DNA from 4 places in the Cytobacillus sp. T106 genome. Region 3 is predicted to be linked to each of the others. Evidence: riboswitches for the same ligand, from Rfam matches in the RefSeq annotation. Region 3 holds a riboswitch; each other region holds the start of a gene.

Region 1 (4,885 bases), on a different contig from region 3:
GATCAGATCAATCAGAAAATCTTTATTGAATTTCGCCCTGTATTCACAGGCGAGCTGGGCGGCAGCTACCACAGCTTCAGGATCGTCAGCATTTACATGCAGGATCGGAATTTCATAGCCCTTGGCAAGATCGCTTGCATACCGGGTAGATCTGGAATCCTGGGATTCTGTTGTAAATCCGATCGTATTATTTGCAATGATATGAATGGTTCCGCCAGTACGGTAACCAGTAAGCTGGCTGAGATTCAATGTTTCTGCCACAGTTCCCTGTCCCGGGAAAGCTGCGTCACCATGAATAAGGATTGCCATAGCCGAGCTTGGATCTTCCTTCGGATAGCCGGAAGCGCTTCTGTCATCCTGGGCTGCCCGTGTGAAGCCTTCAACTACCGCGCCGACGAATTCAAGGTGGCTCGGGTTATTAGCAAGCGTCAGCCTTGCTTTAGTCGTGTTTTCCTTCTTGATCTGCCTGTCCAATCCCAGGTGATATTTTACGTCGCCTGTCCAGCCGTAGTTAATGCCGATAGAACCTTCAGAAGGCACAAGCTCTTTATTCGGCGCATGCTGGAATTCAGCGAAGATCATTTCATACGGCTTACCAAGCACATGGGCAAGCACGTTCAGGCGGCCCCGGTGAGCCATTCCGATATTGATCGTCTTCGCGCCGTCGACAACAGATTCTGCAACCAGCTCGTCCAATAGCGGCACAAGCGTATCAAGCCCTTCGATTGAAAAGCGTTTTTGCCCGACAAATGTGCGATGAAGGAATTTTTCAAACTCCTCAACCTCCATCAGCCTTTTCAGGACTCCCACCTTCTTTTCATTTGAAGGTTCGGCAAGCAGTGTGCCTGTTTCCACCTTGTTCCGAAGCCAATTCTTTTCGTTCACATCGTATACATGATGAAACTCATAAGCTATTGTTTGGGTATATACATTCTTAAGATGCTCTATTGCTTCAAATCCATTGCGTACATGTGAAGGGGCATCTGAACAAATGATCGATGCCGGCACCTGCTCCAGATCATTCCGGGTCAATCCATATTGCTCCAGCGCAAGGATGTCTTTCTCCGGCTTATTGTTTTTTAATGGGTAGATATCAGCCGAGATATGGCCGTACGCCCTGATATTATCCGCAAGGCGGATAGCTGCCAGCGTTTTTTCCAGCTGTCCGGGAGCAGCAGCCTGGACAGGCTTATCATTTTCAAAGGTGTCAATCTGAGTTTGTTCAGGAGATCCCCACTTTTCAAAGTACTCTCTCATTTCAGCGTCTACTGATTGAGGGTCCTCCAGGAATCTTTCATATAATTCAATAACATAGCCAAGGTTTGGTCCATGAAACCCCTGTAAAGGTCCCTCGCCGTTGGATGGCGTTTTCATGAAAATTACCTCCGAGTGTTTTTTTAAGAAAACATTTAGTTTCCGGCATTTTATCCCGTAAATTTTTACCCTAATATATGAAATAGTAACGCAAAATTGTATGAATAATAATTTTATTCAGAGGATAAAACGTTTTCAATGACATTTTACCACGCAAATCCCTATCGTACAAAGGATTTAAACTGAAAATTAGAAGAAAAATGTAATTTTTTTTCATCACCTTAAAATCTATATTAAAAAAATGATTTTTCTATTTTTTTTCGCTCCATTATGAATATAGTAATGTTATAATAGGTAGATATCTAACTTTAGGACTGTAAAGGATTAAGGGATTCTTGTGAATAAACAGCGATTATTATTCTAATAGTAAAAAATAAAACCGGGAAAGATTCCCGGTTTTATTTTTTTCCTATGTTTCAACTTAGTAATCTAATACAATGCCTGACCCGGCGTTTTTATGTGCAGTCCCCCATTATATTCTTTCTATATTAATGCCCAGCTGTTTTGTTTTCCTGCTCTTTATGCTGTGCAGACATTCTTGTCTTCTGTCCAAAGGAAAGTCATAAGGGCCCTTGACCAGGGTGTCCGCATGCTGGAATGGAATATGGCCTGCCTCTTCGATCAGCTCTCCGTCTTGAATGCATTCATACAATAAGCAGCGATTTTTTATATGTTTTTGCATGGACTCACCTTCACTTTCCTTTTCTTGCTTCTATTCTAAAGCAAAAGAGCTGAATTTTCACAAAAATAAATTCCCATTTTTTCTTTTCTTCCGCATAAATTTCTCCCGGCTGTACAAAAAATATAACGATACTTTCCAAGGAGGAATGAAAATGAATATTGGCAGGGCAAAAGAAATTCTTATGTCTGCTGATCCTATTAAAGTCAGCTATGAAGGTGAATCTGTAATCATACAGCATGTGGATGAAAGGACAAGGACAGCGAGGATATATTCCAGGGCTGAACCTGAAAAGGAATTGGATGTATCTGTCCTGAATCTGATCGAGGGTTGAGATCATATTTTTAAAATATTATGAAAGTTCATTGACTTTTACTGGTTTAATATTGTAAAGTATAGAAAATTCAATAACTGTATTTCTTATCAAGAGAGGCAGAGGGTATGGCCCTGTGAAGCCTCAGCAACCTTCAATGGATAATATTGAAAAGGTGCTAATTCCTGCAGGTCCTTTATGGGCTTGAAAGATAAGAAGAATGACAAGTGCTGCATCCAAAAAGTCTTCTTCTTATAGAAGACTTTTTTTATTTTCCATGGAGCATGAAAGCATTGTGCAAAAAAGGAGTGAACATATTGGTGAAAACAGAAACATTATTGGCGCAGCTTGGCAATCGAAGCGATCAGCATACAGGAACCGTCAACCCTCCGGTTTATTTTTCTACAGCTTACCGACATGAAGGAATCGGCAAGTCCAACGGCTATGATTATGTCCGGACGGGAAATCCAACTAGGGAAATACTTGAGCAGGCAATTGCCAGCCTTGAAGGAGCTGATCAGGGTTATGCCTGCAGTTCGGGCATGAGCGCCATCTCCGTTGTTTTATCTCTATTCCGTTCAGGTGATGAGCTGGTGGTGTCAAAGGATCTTTATGGAGGCACCTACAGGCTGCTTGAGCAGGGTTTTGCCAAATGGGGGCTGGTTACAAAATACGCAGATACCTCTGATATCCATGCGGTAAGCAGGCAAATCTCGCCTCATACGAAAGCAATATTCCTGGAAACGCCGACCAACCCGCTCATGCAGCAGGCTGATATTGAGGCTATGGCTGCAATCGCCCGCCAGCATGGAATTCTACTGATCGTCGATAATACCTTTTTTACGCCGGTCCTTCAGCAGCCAATCAGACTTGGGGCCGATATCGTCATACACAGTGCTACAAAATATCTGGGCGGCCATAACGATGTGCTCGCAGGCCTTATTGCGGCACGAGGAGAGAAGTTATGTGCCTCCCTTGCCCATCACCATAATGCTGCAGGAGCAGTGTTAAGCCCATTTGATTCCTGGCTCCTGATGAGAGGGATGAAGACCCTTGCCCTCCGGATGAAGAAGCATGAAAGCAATGCTCGTAAACTGGCTGAATACTTGAACAGCCATGAATATGTAGAGGAAGTGCTGTATCCCGGAAAAGGCGGAATGCTCTCCTTCAGAATCCTTGAAGAAAATTGGGCAGATCTATTCCTGCAGAAGCTGAACCTTATTACTTTCGCCGAAAGTCTTGGCGGAACTGAAAGCTTTATTACTTATCCTGCCACACAGACACATGCTGACATCCCGGAAGAGACCCGATTAGCCAATGGAATCTGCGGCAAGCTCCTTAGATTTTCTGTTGGCATCGAAGATCCGGAAGATTTGATGAAAGATTTGGAACAGGCCTTCAGTGGCTGTGTGGAAGGGGAGAATGCAAAATGAACGAAGACTGTTATAGATTCGAAACAAAGCTATTGCACAATAAACATAAAACAGACCCGGTTACAGGGGCTGTAAGCGTCCCGATTCATCATGCCTCCACCTTTCATCAAAAGGATCTTGAGTCTTTTGGCAAATATGACTACTCAAGAAGCCTAAACCCGACAAGAGAGGCGCTTGAAGAAGTAATTGCAGGACTTGAAGGCGGAACCAGAGGATTTGCGTTTTCTTCCGGTATGGCGGCCATCTCCACTTGCTTTCTTCTTCTTTCCCAGGGAGACCATGTCGTCATTTCAGAGGATGTATACGGAGGCACCTACAGGATGGTCACAGAGGTCCTCTCGCGCTACGGAATTGATTACACCTTCGCAGATATGACTAATTTAGAAGAAGTAAAAGAGGCTGCCCTTCTACATACAAAACTATTCTATGTTGAAACACCTTCCAATCCCCTCTTGAAGGTTGCCGATATTAAAAGCATTGCTGAGATTGCCAGGGAAAAAGATGCTTATACGTTCGTTGACAATACTTTCATGACCCCCCAACTGCAAAAGCCGCTGGACCTTGGGGCAGATATTGTCCTTCACAGTGCGACGAAATTTATCTCCGGACACAGTGATGTCGTTGCCGGCCTTTGTGCAGTAAAAGATCCAGTGCTGGCTGAGAAAGTGGCCTTTCTGCAGAATTCCTTTGGTGCTGTCCTTGGTGTGCAGGATTGCTGGCTGGTGCTGAGGGGTTTGAAAACCCTTCATGTCAGACTGCAGCAGTCCATGATAACAGCAGAGAAAATTGCTCTTTTCCTTGAGAATCACCCACTTGTGAAAAAAGTGCATTACCCTGGGCTTGAGAGCCATCCGCAGTTTAAGCTGCAGAGAGAACAGGCTGCCGGGCCGGGAGCTGTGCTGTCTTTTGAGCTTGAAGACGAAGATGCGCTGCGGAAATTCTCTGATGCTCTGGAAATCCCGGTTTTTGCAGTAAGCCTGGGCGCTGTCGAGTCGATACTCTCCTGGCCAGCCCGGATGTCTCATGCCTCCATGCCTGCACCCGAAAGAAGCAGGCGCGGAATATCTGACTCCCTTCTCCGCCTTT
Region 2 (4,885 bases), on a different contig from region 3:
CCAAGATGTTTTTCATAAGCAGCTGGTAAATGGACATATACCAGTGAATCTGCACCCCGATCTGCACATAAGCTTTTGCTGCTGTTCTGCGGCGTTCAACGAATTCGCCGTCAACTATGCCATTGAACAGACTGAGGATATACTGCTGGCTCATCTCTGTAGTCACGCCAATTTTCGAAATATCGGTTATTTTCCTGACATCCTCTTGTTCATAAGTGAGAAGTTTATTGTAAACGGCGCTGATATGCTTTTCGGCAATCGGGCGCACTGCCCGCAAAATAGCCAAATCTTCTTTTGTCAGGCCCATCACTTCAATCTGAAGCTTTAAATCCTGATCAAATTCAGTTTCCTGTACTGCATGTTCCAGTTCTTTCTGAATCAGGCTTTCAAGGTCAAACGATTTCGGTTTTGCTGTTTTCGTAAAAAGCACTTGAAACACTCCCATTTTCTATATCTATTATCCTGCTTTATATCGGCAATATAGGGGAAGTTTTTACTATTGTTTAAACAGAAGTACAATTGTTTTCAAGAAGGGTCTGCAGCGAGAAGCTGGAGCAGAATCAAAAAAGCCCCGGGCAGGAACGCCGGAGGCTTCAATCAGACCACAGGAATCAGCAGTTTCACGATGGTTCCTTCATTTTCTTTGCTTGTTATATATATATTCCCGCCGTGGCTCTTAATGATCCGGTTGCAGATCATGAGCCCAAGGCCTGTCCCCTTTTCCTTCGTGCTGTAGAACGGTTCACCGAGCTTCGGCAGCCTTTCCTCGGGAATGCCGATCCCTTCATCCTTCACGCTGATCATCGCAAAGCTGTTATCCTGCCTGACCTCAATGCTGATTTTTCCGCCATGGGGCATGGCTTCAATTGAATTCTTGATCACATTGATAAGCACCTGCTTGATTTTATCGATTTCACAGCGGACGCTGATTTCAGATAGAGAGTATTTTACATCTATCATGATGTTATAGATAAGCGCCTGTGTGTTTAAAAGGGTGACGACACTCTTGACTATATTCACCAGATTGGTTTCCTGAGCCTCTGTCACAACAGGCTTGGCGAGGACAAGGAGGTCATTGACGATTTCTTCAATCCGTTCGAGTTCGGAAAGGATTACATCTGCATATTTTTCTGTTTTACGCTCTGTAAGAAGCTGGGTAAAGCCTTTGATGGCGGTAAGGGGATTTCTGATTTCATGGGCGATTCCTGCTGCAAGCTGCCCGACGACAGAGAGCTTTTCTGCATTATGAAGCTTTTCTTCGGTCTTTTTCTGGCCGGTGACGTCTTTGATGATGATCTGGAAAAGCTTCCGGTTCTTAAAAACGGTGGGGATCAGCTGGATAGCGGCCTTCCGGGTGTTCCCGTCACTCCTGATGATATTCAATTCAAAAGAGACAGTCTGGTTCGCCTGGTAAAAATCCTTCAGATAGCCATGATCAGAAGGTGAAACATAGTCATACAAAGAAGCGCCTATAATTTCCTTGCTTGAAGTAAAGCCGAACACCTTCTTGCCTTCATCATTCATGTAGGTCCATATGCCTTTCTCGGTTGTCATGCCAATGGTATCCCTGCTGTATTCGACAAGGAAACGGTACTTTTCCTGGGTTTCCATGTTTTCTTCTTCCATATTGACGCGCTCGGTCATATCTCTTGATATGCACATGGCTTCCTGGCCGTCGCCGAGTGTGCTGATGCTGGTCTCCAGCCAGATATAGTCGCCTTCCTTGCGGCGGAACCGGAATGAAATGCGTGAGCTGCTGCCCGGGGATAGCCCGCGGAATTCTTTTTTGAGGATTTCTTTATCTTGGGGGTGGCAGTAGGCCAGAATGCAGTCCTTGTACAGTTCCTCTTGTGAATAGCCCAAAAGGGTGCTGCAGGATGGGGAAACATATAAAAAGATGCCTTCTTTTGTATGCCTTGAAATCAGGTCTGCCGAATGCTTCAGAGCCAGTTCGAGATTCTTTGCTTCAACTTTGTCCACAAATAATTCAGATTGATAGTCTCTGTTTGTTGCAATCAAAACCATTCTCCCTCCCGGAATGCAGTTCAATTTGCTCTTTTCCACTATTATACAATAGACAAGCGGGCATAAATATAGGAGTAAACTCCCTCTTCTTGTGTGAAGTCTGGGGAGAATGTTGATAAGGGGAGGAAAAAATGTGGAAAACCTCCTTTATCCACAGCAGATGGAGTTTTATTTTTTCAAAACTCCCCAAAATTAAGTAAGGGTTTTCAAAAATTGTGGATAAGAATTTTTATCCGAAAAATTTTAAAAAGGGTTTGACAGAACTTTGAAACGCGTGTAAAGTAAAAAACAATTAATCAAGCAAATAAACTTAATACGATAGCTTCTTATCCAGAGAGGTAGAGGGACTGGCCCTATGACACCTCGGCAGCGGACTGATGAACCGTGCCAATTCCAGCAGGCAGATTGCCTGAAAGATAAGAAGAGGACGAACGCCTATTATTCTGCCCTCTTCTTTTTGAAGAGGGCTTTCTTGTTTTCCGGAATAAAAGTGCGTGATGCTGCATAGCTATTGTGTTAAAACCAATTAATTTTATAGGAAAACCATAATTTCTTATCCAGAGAGGCAGAGGGACTGGCCCAATGAAGCCTCGGCAGCGGACTCTTATGAGTACTGTGCCAATTCCAGCAGGTGTGAGCCTGGGAGATAAGAAGAGCGGATGCTGATGATACATGCCCTCTTCTGTTCTCAGAAGAGGGTTTTTTATTTGATATGGAGGGTGAAGCAAAATGATAGAATTTCAGGATCTCAGAAAGGTGTATGAAAGCGGCGGGCAGCAGGTTGCCGCGCTCAACGGGATTGATCTAGCAATAGAAAGAGGAGAAATTTTTGGTGTCATCGGCTTCAGCGGAGCGGGAAAAAGCTCGCTGATCCGCTGTGTGAATCTGCTCGAAAGGCCGACCTCGGGCAAGGTGATCGTCGATGGCCATGATCTAACCTCGCTTTCGCCCAAAGAGGTGAGGGAAGTTAAACGGAATATCGGCATGGTGTTCCAGCATTTCAATCTGCTCAACTCAAAAACGGTGTTCGCCAATGTAGCCATGCCGCTCACACTGGCAAAGCTGCCGAAAGAGCAGATCCGCAAACGGGTCGCTGAACTGCTTGAGTTTGTCGGCCTTGCCGATAAAGCGGATAAATATCCGGATCAGCTTTCAGGCGGCCAGAAGCAAAGGGTCGGGATTGCCAGGGCGCTTGCGACACAGCCATCGATTCTTCTGTGCGATGAAGCGACATCGGCCCTTGATCCACAGACGACGAGCAGCATCCTTCAGCTTTTGAAAAAAATTAATGCAGAATACAACATCACCATCCTGATCATTACCCATGAAATGACGGTCATCAGGGAAATCTGCGACAGGGTGGCAGTGATCGAGGCAGGAAAAATCATTGAAGAAGGGTCAGTGTTCAATGTATTCTCGGCGCCGAAAACACAGACGGCCCAGAACTTTGTCAGCTCTGTCATGAATGATTCAATCCCTGATTCTGTAAAGCAGCTTGTAGAGAAAAACGATGGAAAGGAAAGGATCTTCCGGATCAATTTCGTCGGCGAGTCAGCCGGACAGCCGCTGCTTTCCAGACTTGCCAAGAAGTTCGATATTGATATCAACGTGCTGTTCGGGAATATAACCGAGCTTCAGGGAATCCCTTTTGGAAACCTTGTTGTCGAGTTCCAGGGAACCGACCAGGAAGTGCAGCGCGCGCTTATGTATATTCATCAGGAAAAAGTCTCAATCAAGGAAGTGAAAGCACATGCTAGTTGATCACACGCAAATCATAGAAGCACTCATCGAAACCATTCAAATGGTGGCTTTCTCGCTTCTTTTCTCAACCATCCTCGGATTGCCGCTGGGCATCCTGCTGGTTATTACGAGAAAAGGCCATCTGCTGGAGAATCTGCCCGTTTTTAACGTGCTGAATGGGATCATTAACATATTCCGCTCTGTTCCATTCATCATCCTGATGGTCGCAATCATCCCGGTGACGCGCCTTTTAGTAGGCACCTCAATCGGAACGGCGGCTGCTGTCGTACCGCTAGTATTCTATGCCGGCCCATATATTGCAAGATTAATCGAGAACTCACTCCTCGAGGTTGATCCTGGTGTCCTCGAGGCAGCGGAAGCGATGGGAGCGACTCCGGCACAGATCATCTTTAAGTTTCTCGTACCGGAAGCACTCAGCTCACTTGTCCTGGCACTGACCATTGCAACCGTCGGACTTGTCGGAGCATCCGCCATGGCAGGGGCTGTCGGCGGCGGAGGGCTTGGCGATTTGGCCATTACCTATGGCTATCAGCGCTTTGATACAACGGTCATGCTCATAACAGTCGCTATCCTGGTCATTATGGTCCAGGGGCTGCAAAGCTTCGGCAATATTTTATCCAAAAAAATCAGAAGACGATAACAGGAGGAATCATCCATGAAAAAACTACTATTAACGGCAATCATCCTCGCACTGGCGGTTTTCAGTGCAGCCTGCTCATCATCAACAAGCGGCAAGGAAAAAGAAAAAGAAGTGAAAATCGGGGTCAGCGGGTCAGACAACCGCATTTGGGACTTTGTAGCCAAGAAGGCTGAAAAAGAAGGAATCAAAGTGGAAATCGTCCGCTTCTCTGATTATGTCCAGCCAAACATCGCTCTAGCAGAGGGAGAGCTTGATGCCAATGCCTTCCAGACCATTTCTTATTTCAACGCTTTTAAAAAGGAGCATGATCTGGATCTTTCACCAATCGCGACAACCGTTATTGCACCAATGGGGATCTACTCTGAAAAATATAAAGATGTAAAAGATATCCCGGAAGGCGGAAAGATTGCCGTGCCGAACGAAGCAACCAATATGGGAAGATCATTCCTGCTTCTGCAG
Region 3 (4,885 bases):
TTGGCTTTTACTGCTTCATCTGCCCCTGATTCAATTCATCCATTGCTTCCTGCACAAGGGTGACTGCCTGGCTCATCGCTGCGCCGCCGCCAAAAGCCGCTGTGACGCCGACTGCTTCGAGCACCTCTTCCTCACTAGCCCCCTGGTCAAGACAGCCTTTCACATGATAAATAATGCAGTATTCATCCTGTGAATACAGGCTGATTCCAAGGGCAATCAGCTGCTTTTGCTTTTGGGAGAGGCTGCCTTCTTTAAAGCATGCCTCAGTGAATGCATTATAATGCTGGGCAAGGTCCGGCATTTTTTGTGTAAATGTGCCAAGGCCCATTTTATAGTCATGAAGAGCTGCTTCGATTGAATTTGACGGTTCGTATGAATGCTCCATTCGTGTCCACTCCATTCCTGAAATCTTTAACATCATTAGTATGTTTTATTTTCAGAAATGCTATGCGGGCTCGACATGGCTGTTTTTTTACATAAGAAAAGGCAGCCTGCATTCTCAGCGGCTGCCTTTTTCTATTATTACTCAGATACAGGAACGACTGCACCTTCGTATTTTTCAAGGATGAAATCCTGGATTTCTTTAGAGTGGAGCACTTCGACAAGTGCCTTAACCGCTTCTTTATCTTCGTCGCCGCTCTTAACAGCGATGACGTTCACATATGGAGATTCCTTGTCTTCGATTGCAATTGAATCTTCAATTGGGTTTAAGCCTGCATCAATAGCATAGTTAGAGTTGATCAGAACTGCATCGCCTTCATCGTTGTTGTAAATCTGCGGAAGGAGGGAAGCTTCATATTCTGTATCAAACTCAAGGTTTTTCTCGTTCGTTTCAATATCGTCAATTGTTGCCTTGATTTTATCTACGCCTTCTTTAAGTGTGATAAGGCCTTCTTTTTCAAGCATAGTCAGGATACGGCCGTGATCAGCAACTGAATTGCTCATCAGGACTTTCGCACCGTCTGGAAGTTCATCAAGGCTCTTGTATTTCTTTGAATACACACCGATCGGCTCAATGTGGATTCCGCCTGCATTGACGAAATCATAGTCATTTTCTTCAATTTGCGCTTCAAGGTACGGGATATGCTGGAAATAGTTTGCATCAAGCTCTCCGGAATTCAATGCTTGGTTAGGCAGGATATAGTCCTGGAATGTTACGACTTCAAGTTCAATGCCCTTTTCTTCCAAAAGCGGCTTAGCTTCTTCAAGAATTTCAGCGTGCGGGACATTGGAAGCTCCCACAACCAGTTTGGATGTTTCTTCTTTCCCGCTGTCCGCATTTCCGCCGTCAGCATTATCTTCAGATGTTCCGCATGCTGAAATGACGAGCGCTACGGCAAGTGCCAATACAAGTGATAACCATTTTTTCATTAGTTAAGTCTCCTTTTATCGTTTGTCTAGTTTAGAAGTTATGATATCTCCAATTACTTGGAGGATAAACACAATCAGCAGGATGACGATGGTCGCCATCAAGGTTACATCAAAGCGGTTCCGCTGGAAGCCTTCCAGATAAGCAAGGTTCCCAAGTCCTCCTGCACCGATGACTCCTGCCATTGCGGTAAAGCCCACAAGCGAGATGGCTGTAACAGTAATGCCCGATACAAGAGCCGGCATAGATTCAGGGAGGAGCACCTTAAAGATGATTGTGCTCGTTCTTGCACCCATTGACTTGGCTGCTTCAATGACGCCTTTATCAATTTCCCGCAAAGCAATTTCAACCATACGGGCATAAAATGGTGCCGCACCGATGATCAGTGCAGGCAAGGCAGCATTTTCTCCGATCATGCTGCCCACAAGGAATTTCGTGAACGGGATCAGCAATACGATTAAAATGATGAACGGGATGGACCTGAATACATTGACAAACGCCGCTATAATTTTATTGATGAGTGCATTTTGCCAGATGTTCCCCCTGGAAGTAAGGAAAAGCAGCAGGCCGAGCACAATCCCCAATACGAATGTAACCAGTACAGAAATGCCAGTCATATAAAGCGTTTCATTCGTTGCTTCCCACATCTTATCCCAGTTAACATTTGGGAAAAATTCATTAAGCATTCGAAATCACCTCCACGCCAACCTGCTGTGCATGGATATATTCAATCGCTTTGGCAATTTCGTCAGCCTGCCCATCTAGATGGATGAACAATGTTCCATAAGAGCCGTTTTGAGTCTGCGAGATTTTCCCTTGAAGGATATTAACTGTCAACTCAAAGGAACGGATCAGATTCGTGATGAGCGGCTGTTCAGCCGATTCCCCGACGAAGGACAGCTGTACGACTTTTCCATGCGGATACAATCCAAGCAAGGCCTCTGCTGTCTCTTTTGTTTCCTCAGGTTCTGTGACCTGCTGGACGAATCTCTTTGTGATCTGCTCGCGCGGATTTTTAAACACTTCCAGGACAGGGCCGATTTCCACGGCCTTTCCGCCTTCCATGACAGCTACCCGATGGCAGATCTTCCTGATTACATGCATTTCATGGGTAATAAGTACAATGGTCAGTCCCAGGCGGCTGTTGATGTCCACTAGCAGATCCAGAATGGAATCCGTTGTCTGCGGGTCAAGCGCCGAGGTTGCCTCATCGCACAGAAGCACCTTCGGGTTATTTGCAAGCGCCCTGGCAATCCCGACGCGCTGCTTCTGCCCGCCGCTCAGCTGGGAAGGGTAAGCATCCTCACGGCCGTCAAGGCCGACAAGGTTGATGAGCTCATTGACTCTTTTTTCTCTTTCCTGGCGCGCAACCCCCGCAATTTCCAGCGGGAATGCAATATTGTCTCTTACGGTCCTTGACCAGAGAAGGTTAAAGTGCTGGAAAATCATGCTGATTTCCTGGCGCGCTTTGCGCAGCTCCGCACCCCTGATTTTTGAGATCTCCCTGCCGGCTACCGTAACCGTTCCCTCTGAGGGAAGCTCAAGCCCGTTCAGCATCCGTATCAAGGTGCTTTTCCCTGCACCGCTGTAGCCGATCACTCCGAAGATTTCACCTTCCTTGATTTCAAGGTTGACATCATCAACTGCTTTGACCGGGCCTTTTTTTGACGAATATATCTTTTTAACATCTTTTATTGAAATCAATTGCCGTATTCACCTCTTTTATATCCAATTAGACAAATGGCTTTACAGAGATATATCATCCTGCCAATCCCCATAAGAGTAGTTTCCTGAAACCAGGGCAAGATTATTCCATGGCTTCAAGACAGGAGACTTTTCTGTAAAAATAAAAATGCCTTTCTGCATGTGAGCAGAAAGGCATGATGGAAAAACCTTTCTCTCATCTGCCAAAGCTAAAAGCTTTGTGTGAATTGGCACCATTTCAATAAACATTGACGGTTGCCGGGCTTCATCGGGCACATCCCTCCACCTCTCTTGATAAGAGCTATCATATATGAAGTTCATTTTCATTCATTAGCCATTTTTGAATTACGAGTGCTATCGTATCATGGATGAAAAAGGGTGTCAACAACAAAGTTTAATGCTAAAAATTACCGGCTGATTCCTGAAGTTCATACCTTCCCTGCCAGTGAATGGCTTCCGGTTGCGGCTTCAATTGCCTGCTCCAGGTCCTCGATCAGATCTTCGGCATTTTCTATGCCAACAGAAATGCGGATTAGATCCTCCGGCACCCCTGCTGACTTCAGGCCTTCTGAATCAAGCTGCTGGTGAGTGGTGCTGGCAGGATGGATGATGAGGCTTTTGGCATCGCCGACATTGGCTACATGCGCCCACAGTTCCAGGCTGTTGATCAGCTTGGCACCGGCCTCCCTGCCTCCCTCAATGCCAAATACAGCCACAGCTCCGGCTCCTTTAGGCAAATACTTATCAGCAAGTGCCTTATCAGGATGGCCTTCATCCCCCGGATAAAGCACCCAGGTCACAGCAGGGTGATTCTTTAAATACTCTGTCACTTTCTTTGTATTGCTGATATGCTCCTTCATCCTCACATGCAGTGTTTCAAGACCGAGAGTGAACTGGAATGCGTTCTGCGGGCTGAGTGCCGGCCCCAGGTCCCTCAGCAGCTGGACTCTGGCTTTGACGATAAAAGCTGCCGCGCCGATTGCTTCACTGTACACCAGGTTATTGTAGCTTGGGTCCGGATTGGTGAAGCCAGGGAATTTGACTGAATTCCAGTCAAAACGACCTGCGTCTACTATGACGCCCCCCATTGTCGTCCCATTTCCCAGTAGCCATTTTGTCGCTGAATGGATCACGATGTCTGCCCCAAAATCAATCGGCCTGCAGAGATATGGAGTGGCAAAGGTATTATCAACTATCAGCGGAATACCTGCTTCATGGGCAATTTCCGCCACTTTCTCAATATCGAGGACCTTTAAGCTTGGATTGCCGATTGTTTCAGCGAATACAGCTTTTGTTTTTTCATTGATGGCCTCCCTGAAATTTTCCGGGTCCTCGGGATTGACCAGCTTTACATTGATTCCGTATTTAGGAAGAGTGACGGCAAATAAATTATATGTCCCTCCATAAAGATTTGAAGCTGCTACAATTTCATCTCCGGCCTGGGCAATGTTCAGGATGGCAAGAGTGATGGCAGCCTGGCCGCTTGCAACAGCAAGTGCCCCTACGCCGCCTTCAAGCAGTGAGACCCTTTCCTCAAATACAGTAACTGTCGGATTATGGATTCTTGTATAGATATAGCCCGGCTCCTTTAAGCCGAACAGATTGGCGGCGTGCTCTGTATTCTGGAACTGATAAGCATTATTCTGATAGATCGGCACTGCCCTTGCCCCTGTTGCAGGGTCAGGCTGCAGTCCTCCATGTACACCAAGTGTTTCAAATCGATAGTTCTTTTGCTTCTCTGCCATTGTTCTCTCTCCTTCGGGTTATCAGATATTTTCATTATGCCGGATCACTGCTGGTAACAATAAAAGC
Region 4 (4,885 bases), on a different contig from region 3:
GTCCTGCGCCTGGTAGCCCCTTCGTTCAGAGATATCCTTGATTTCAGCGGCAAAACTCTCAAGGATCCTTTCCTTCTCTTCATCTGAAAGATTATACTTTTCTCTCAGATCCACAGGCAGCTTTTGAATATCCCAGTTTTCATAAATGACTTCCTGGCTGTCAAGGAAAGAGGCCACCTCTTCCTGGTTCCTGATTTCTTCTCTTGTTTCCTGCAATACGATATAAGCCATCTTTATAGTCTCCCTTCAACTTTTATATAGCGGTTTGAATCTGCTTCAGCTGCAGCAGCTTCAGCTGATAACGGAATAAAAACTCTGAAGCCTCCAAAAGCTTTTTCGCTTCAAAAGGTGTTCGGCCCCATACTGTAATGCCATGGTTGCGGATCAGGACAGCACCCGAGTCGGCCAGTATATGCTCTGAAAAAGACTCAGCAAGCTTCGGTATATGGGCGTGATTAGGAATGATCGGGATCGTCAGGACTGCATCCTCATCCCACCTATCAAAAGCTTTGATAAGCTCCTGGCCTTTAAAAGCAACAGATCCTGCATCCCCGTACAATTCAGAAATCACATTATTGTCAACCGTATGGACGTGCAGGCTGCATCCCGCTTTGGTCCTTTTATAAATTTCTACATGGAGAAGCGTTTCTGCAGAGGGCTTCAGGCCGGTTTCATCTGCCGGCTTCCCATCATGGCCGACCAGCAGGAAATCCTCTTCTGTCCGCTTCCGCTTATCTTTCCCGCTTGCCGTAACGAGGAATTGCAGCGGTTCGGCAGCAACCTTAATCGCAAGGTTCCCGCTTGTTCCCATAAACCAGTCACGGCCTGCAAGTTCTTCCTTTATATCTGCCAGCTGGTCCCATTTTTCCTGGATGAGGCTCATAGTTTCACCCCTATCAATCTCTTTAATTCTGTAATGCAATCAAAAAAGTCGGTAAACGGCCTGTGATCCAGGCCAAACTCTCTGCTCTTCTGCAGCAGCAGATCTCTTGCCAGTACAAAATCTGCCTGCTTCGCGGCCTGCAGATCTGTAATGCTGTCGCCGATGACAATTTTATATAACCCTTCTTCGTCCCGCGATCTCATGATCGAAGGCTTGCAGCAGCCGCATCCGTTGTCACATTCTTCATCACATTCATGCGGCCAGTTGATTTTAATTATCTCCCCGCTGAAATCAGAATGATTGCAGTAGATGGCTTCAAAAGGGCCGAACTGTTCAAGCAGCGGGTGAATGAAAAAGTCGATGCCCCCGCTGACGATGTATAAAGGGATTTTTTCTGTTTTCAGATACGCAATGAACTCTTCAAATCCGTTTCTGATCTTTGCCTGACTGAGGACATAGGAAGTGATTTCCTCCTTCAGGCTGCTCGGTAAAAGCGCAAACATCTGACCGACGCCATCCTGAATGGAAATTTCTTCAGCAAGGACCTTGTCCTTCAGCGATTCCCACTCAGGCGGGGCGAAGTGCTTCATGATGCTGATGATATTATCTGATTCTGTTATCGTCCCGTCAAAGTCGCAGAACACTGCAATCCTATCCATGCTGCGCCACCTCTTTGCTTCCCCAGAGCGCTATTGCTTTTGCCAGCTCTGGAAACTCCTGCTGAGGCTGGTGCAAGGTTTTTCCTTCCAGCACAAGGCTGATTGCCTGCCGGAACGCTGCTCCCCCGCCTCTAGCACCATCAGGGTGGCCATGGACGCCGCCTCCGGCATTTATGACGCTGTCCATCCCGAAGTCCCTGACAAGCAAAGGGACCAGGCCAGGGTGAATCCCGGCTGAAGGAACAGGAAAGCTTTTTTTATAAATATCATCCTCTGTCAGCGCGGAACTGATGGATAATGCCTGGTTCCGCTCCAATGCCACCGAGCCATATGGCGACGGAAACAGGGATAAGTCTGCACCTGCCATCCTGGCCAGCTTTCCAAGCAGTAAGCTGTGGCTCAAGCCGTAAACAGGAGAAGAAGTCATTGCACCGCTCACTGCCGGGTGAGCCATGATTGGAAGGGCGATATCTCCATCCTCCCTTAATGCCTGAAGAACATCCAGTCCATAGGCAAAGGCATTGAACAGCAGCAAATCAGCGCCAAGCTCAGCCGCTTTTTTTGCTTTTTCCTTCAGCTCAAACGTACGGCCCGTAAGATTCACTGCGTAAAGTGTTTTGTGCCCTGTTTCTTCAAAAGCTTCCCTAAGAACCCTTTTGCCTTCTGTAATCCTCTCTGAGAAAGGGGCAAGCTCATTATCAAAGAAAATTTCATCGTCCTTAACGATATCAATTCCCCCGCGTGCCTGTTCCTTCAGCTGCTTCATAAGATAATTGAGATCTCTCCCAATCACGCCTTTGAAGATGCTCATTAACAGCGGCCGTCCGTGAACACCAAGCTTATTGCGGATTCCTTCAATGCCAAAAAGCGGGCCCGGGAAATTCCGCTTGAAGCTCTCTGCTGCATCCAGGTCGAGAAGCTTAATTTTTCCATCGAGCGAAAGCTTTCCAAATACAGTTGTCAGAACAGCAGGCAGGTCGGCGCTGAAGTTTGCGGCCGGGTAGGCAATTTTAATCAGCGCAGCCCCATCATTTCCATCCTGCTCCCCATTTTCAACAGAAACGACTCTCCCTTTATGCTTCTTAAGCTGGTCCTTTTCTAGATCCGGCAGATCTGTCCACGATCCTACCGTCAATCCCAAGGCAATTTCCTCTGCCTTTTTCTCCAGATCACCGCTGGAACCATTCAGTAAATATGACGCGATAATTTCACTCATAATCCTGTTCCCCCTGCATTTATGTATGGTCATGCTGATCGCGGTTCTCTCACCTGCGAATAGTTACGATAATAAAATAGAATCAATAAAAAAGACCCCTTCAGAAAGAAGAGGTCAGAGCTGTGTCCAACATCTTCTCATCTATCAGCTCAAACGCTGCAAGAATTAGCACCGTGCTTTTTACAAAGTCGGTTGCCGGGCTTCATAGGGCTAGTCCCTCCGCCTGCTCTTGATAAGAAAACGAAATCTATGTGGAATTTAAAGTTTTCAGATAATCAATAATTCATTTGGATTATGACATGATTATTAAAACATGTCAATTGATTTTTCAAAAAATATTCAACTTTCCGATCCTTGCTGCTGCCTCTTTAAGCCTCTCTTCATCTGCAAGCAGACCTGCGCGGACATATCCTTCTCCATATTCGCCAAATCCGATGCCGGGAGCCACAACTACTTGCGCTTTTTCGAGCAGAACATCGGCAAATTGCTCAGACGTCCAGCCTTCCGGAACTTTCAGCCAGGCAAAAAATGATCCTTGCGGTGCTTTAACATCCCAGCCTATCTCCCTAAGGCCTTCAATAAAAGCTTTCCGCCTGGAAGCATAGACCTGCACCAGTTCATCCACACATGCCTGCGGCCCGGACAAAGCCTCTGCTGCCGCTTCCTGCACAGCACCAAAAAGGCTGACATACAGATGATCCTGCATAAGATTGATGGCTTCAATCACACTTTCATTCCCAGCCGCAAACCCCACTCTCCAGCCTGCCATATTGTAAGTTTTAGAGAGTGTATAAATTTCAATGCCTGTTTCCTTTGCCCCTTCCGTCTGCAGGAAGCTGACTGGCTTTTTGCTGTCAAAGCCAATTGCACCGTAGGCGAAATCATGAACAACGCAAATTTCATTTTCCGCTGCAAAGCGGACCGTTTCTTCGAAAAATTCCTTCGTAGCCGTGGCTCCGGTCGGATTATTCGGATAATTGAGGAACATCATCCTGGCTGATTCGATGTCCTGCTCAGAAAGCTCACCATAATCCGGCAGAAAATGATTGTCTTCTTTCAGGGGCATGACAGCCATAGAAGCTTTCGCAAGGGCCACTCCTGACCAATAATCAGGATACCCCGGGTCAGGAACAAGGATCGTTTCCCCTGGATTGAGAAGACATTGAGGAATTTCAACCAGGCCAGCCTTCCCGCCGAATAAAATAGCTATTTCCTTTTCCGGATCAAGGTCCACACCGTATTCCCTTTTGTAAAATTCAGCTGCTGCAGCTTTCAGGCTGTGCTGACCGCGAAAAGGGGAATATTTATGATTAAGGGGATTTTCGGCTGCTTCCTGAAGTTTCCTGACGATATGCGGCGGTGTGGGCCTGTCAGGGTTTCCCTGGCCAAGATTGATGACATCATGCCCCTGCCCGGCATACCTGGCTGCTTTTTGCACCAATGTTGCAAAGAACTGCTTTGGCAGACTTTGCAACAGTTCAGATTGAGGAAATATTTTCATCACATAGTCACCTGCTTTACATGTGGATTAAATTTTTATTTGAAAAACCAATGACAAAGATATAACGTAAAAGGCAGGAAGTAAAGAAATATTCTAAAATTTTATTATTTTATCCTTTGCATACGGAGGTTTACCCTATGAAAATATCCTGCATCCAAATGGACATCTCCTTTGGCAGCCCTGAGAAAAATTACGAAAAAGCTGAAACGCTGATCGAGCGCGCAAGCAAAGACAATCCCGATATCATCGTGCTGCCTGAGCTGTGGACAACGGGCTATGATTTAACCCGACTGGAAGAAATCGGGGACAGGCACGCAGAATCAAGCATCCGGTTTTTGCAGACTATGGCCCATAAGCATCATGCTGCCTTCATTGGAGGAAGCATCGCAAATAAAACAGAGGATGGTGTTTTCAACACCCTGCTTGCAGTCAGCAGCACAGGTGAACTGCTGCACCAATACAGCAAGCTGCACCTTTTTCAACTGATGGATGAACATCTCCACCTGTCACCCGGGAGCGGGGATGCTTCTTTCAATCTGAATGGCCATCCCATGGCCGGCTTTATCTGCTACGATATCCGTTTTCCTGAATGGATCCGCAAGCATGCACTTGAAGGAGCAGAAGCC

The links. A riboswitch is a leader RNA that binds a small molecule or an ion and turns the genes downstream of it on or off. The one in region 3 is predicted to bind S-adenosylmethionine.
Region 1: another riboswitch for S-adenosylmethionine. It lies ahead of ABU165_RS14425 (methionine biosynthesis PLP-dependent protein); the one in region 3 lies ahead of ABU165_RS23875 (methionine ABC transporter ATP-binding protein).
Region 2: another riboswitch for S-adenosylmethionine. It lies ahead of ABU165_RS07595 (methionine ABC transporter ATP-binding protein); the one in region 3 lies ahead of ABU165_RS23875 (methionine ABC transporter ATP-binding protein).
Region 4: another riboswitch for S-adenosylmethionine. It lies ahead of mtnW (2,3-diketo-5-methylthiopentyl-1-phosphate enolase); the one in region 3 lies ahead of ABU165_RS23875 (methionine ABC transporter ATP-binding protein).

What each region holds. Positions count from the first base shown of each region.
Region 1 covers NZ_JBEUMK010000007.1:119,374-124,258, reverse strand. The annotation lists gene sucA (2-oxoglutarate dehydrogenase E1 component) at 1-1,374, opposite strand, end outside; gene ABU165_RS14430 (H-type small acid-soluble spore protein) at 2,208-2,387, shown strand; SAM riboswitch class I at 2,471-2,584, shown strand; gene ABU165_RS14425 (methionine biosynthesis PLP-dependent protein) at 2,651-3,799, shown strand; gene metC (cystathionine beta-lyase) at 3,796-4,885, shown strand, end outside.
Region 2 covers NZ_JBEUMK010000002.1:686,870-691,754, forward strand. The annotation lists gene ABU165_RS07585 (globin-coupled sensor protein) at 1-430, opposite strand, end outside; gene ABU165_RS07590 (PAS domain-containing sensor histidine kinase) at 598-2,025, opposite strand; SAM riboswitch class I at 2,349-2,448, shown strand; SAM riboswitch class I at 2,576-2,678, shown strand; gene ABU165_RS07595 (methionine ABC transporter ATP-binding protein) at 2,755-3,786, shown strand; gene ABU165_RS07600 (methionine ABC transporter permease) at 3,776-4,426, shown strand; gene ABU165_RS07605 (MetQ/NlpA family ABC transporter substrate-binding protein) at 4,442-4,885, shown strand, end outside.
Region 3 covers NZ_JBEUMK010000024.1:25,479-30,363, forward strand. The annotation lists gene ABU165_RS23860 (carboxymuconolactone decarboxylase family protein) at 8-385, opposite strand; gene ABU165_RS23865 (MetQ/NlpA family ABC transporter substrate-binding protein) at 523-1,371, opposite strand; gene ABU165_RS23870 (methionine ABC transporter permease) at 1,387-2,055, opposite strand; gene ABU165_RS23875 (methionine ABC transporter ATP-binding protein) at 2,048-3,073, opposite strand; SAM riboswitch class I at 3,267-3,374, opposite strand; gene ABU165_RS23880 (O-acetylhomoserine aminocarboxypropyltransferase/cysteine synthase family protein) at 3,502-4,818, opposite strand.
Region 4 covers NZ_JBEUMK010000003.1:496,689-501,573, forward strand. The annotation lists gene ABU165_RS10095 (cupin domain-containing protein) at 1-231, opposite strand, end outside; gene ABU165_RS10100 (methylthioribulose 1-phosphate dehydratase) at 254-883, opposite strand; gene ABU165_RS10105 (2-hydroxy-3-keto-5-methylthiopentenyl-1-phosphate phosphatase) at 880-1,542, opposite strand; gene mtnW (2,3-diketo-5-methylthiopentyl-1-phosphate enolase) at 1,535-2,758, opposite strand; SAM riboswitch class I at 2,893-2,997, opposite strand; gene ABU165_RS10115 (pyridoxal phosphate-dependent aminotransferase) at 3,087-4,259, opposite strand; gene ABU165_RS10120 (carbon-nitrogen family hydrolase) at 4,397-4,885, shown strand, end outside.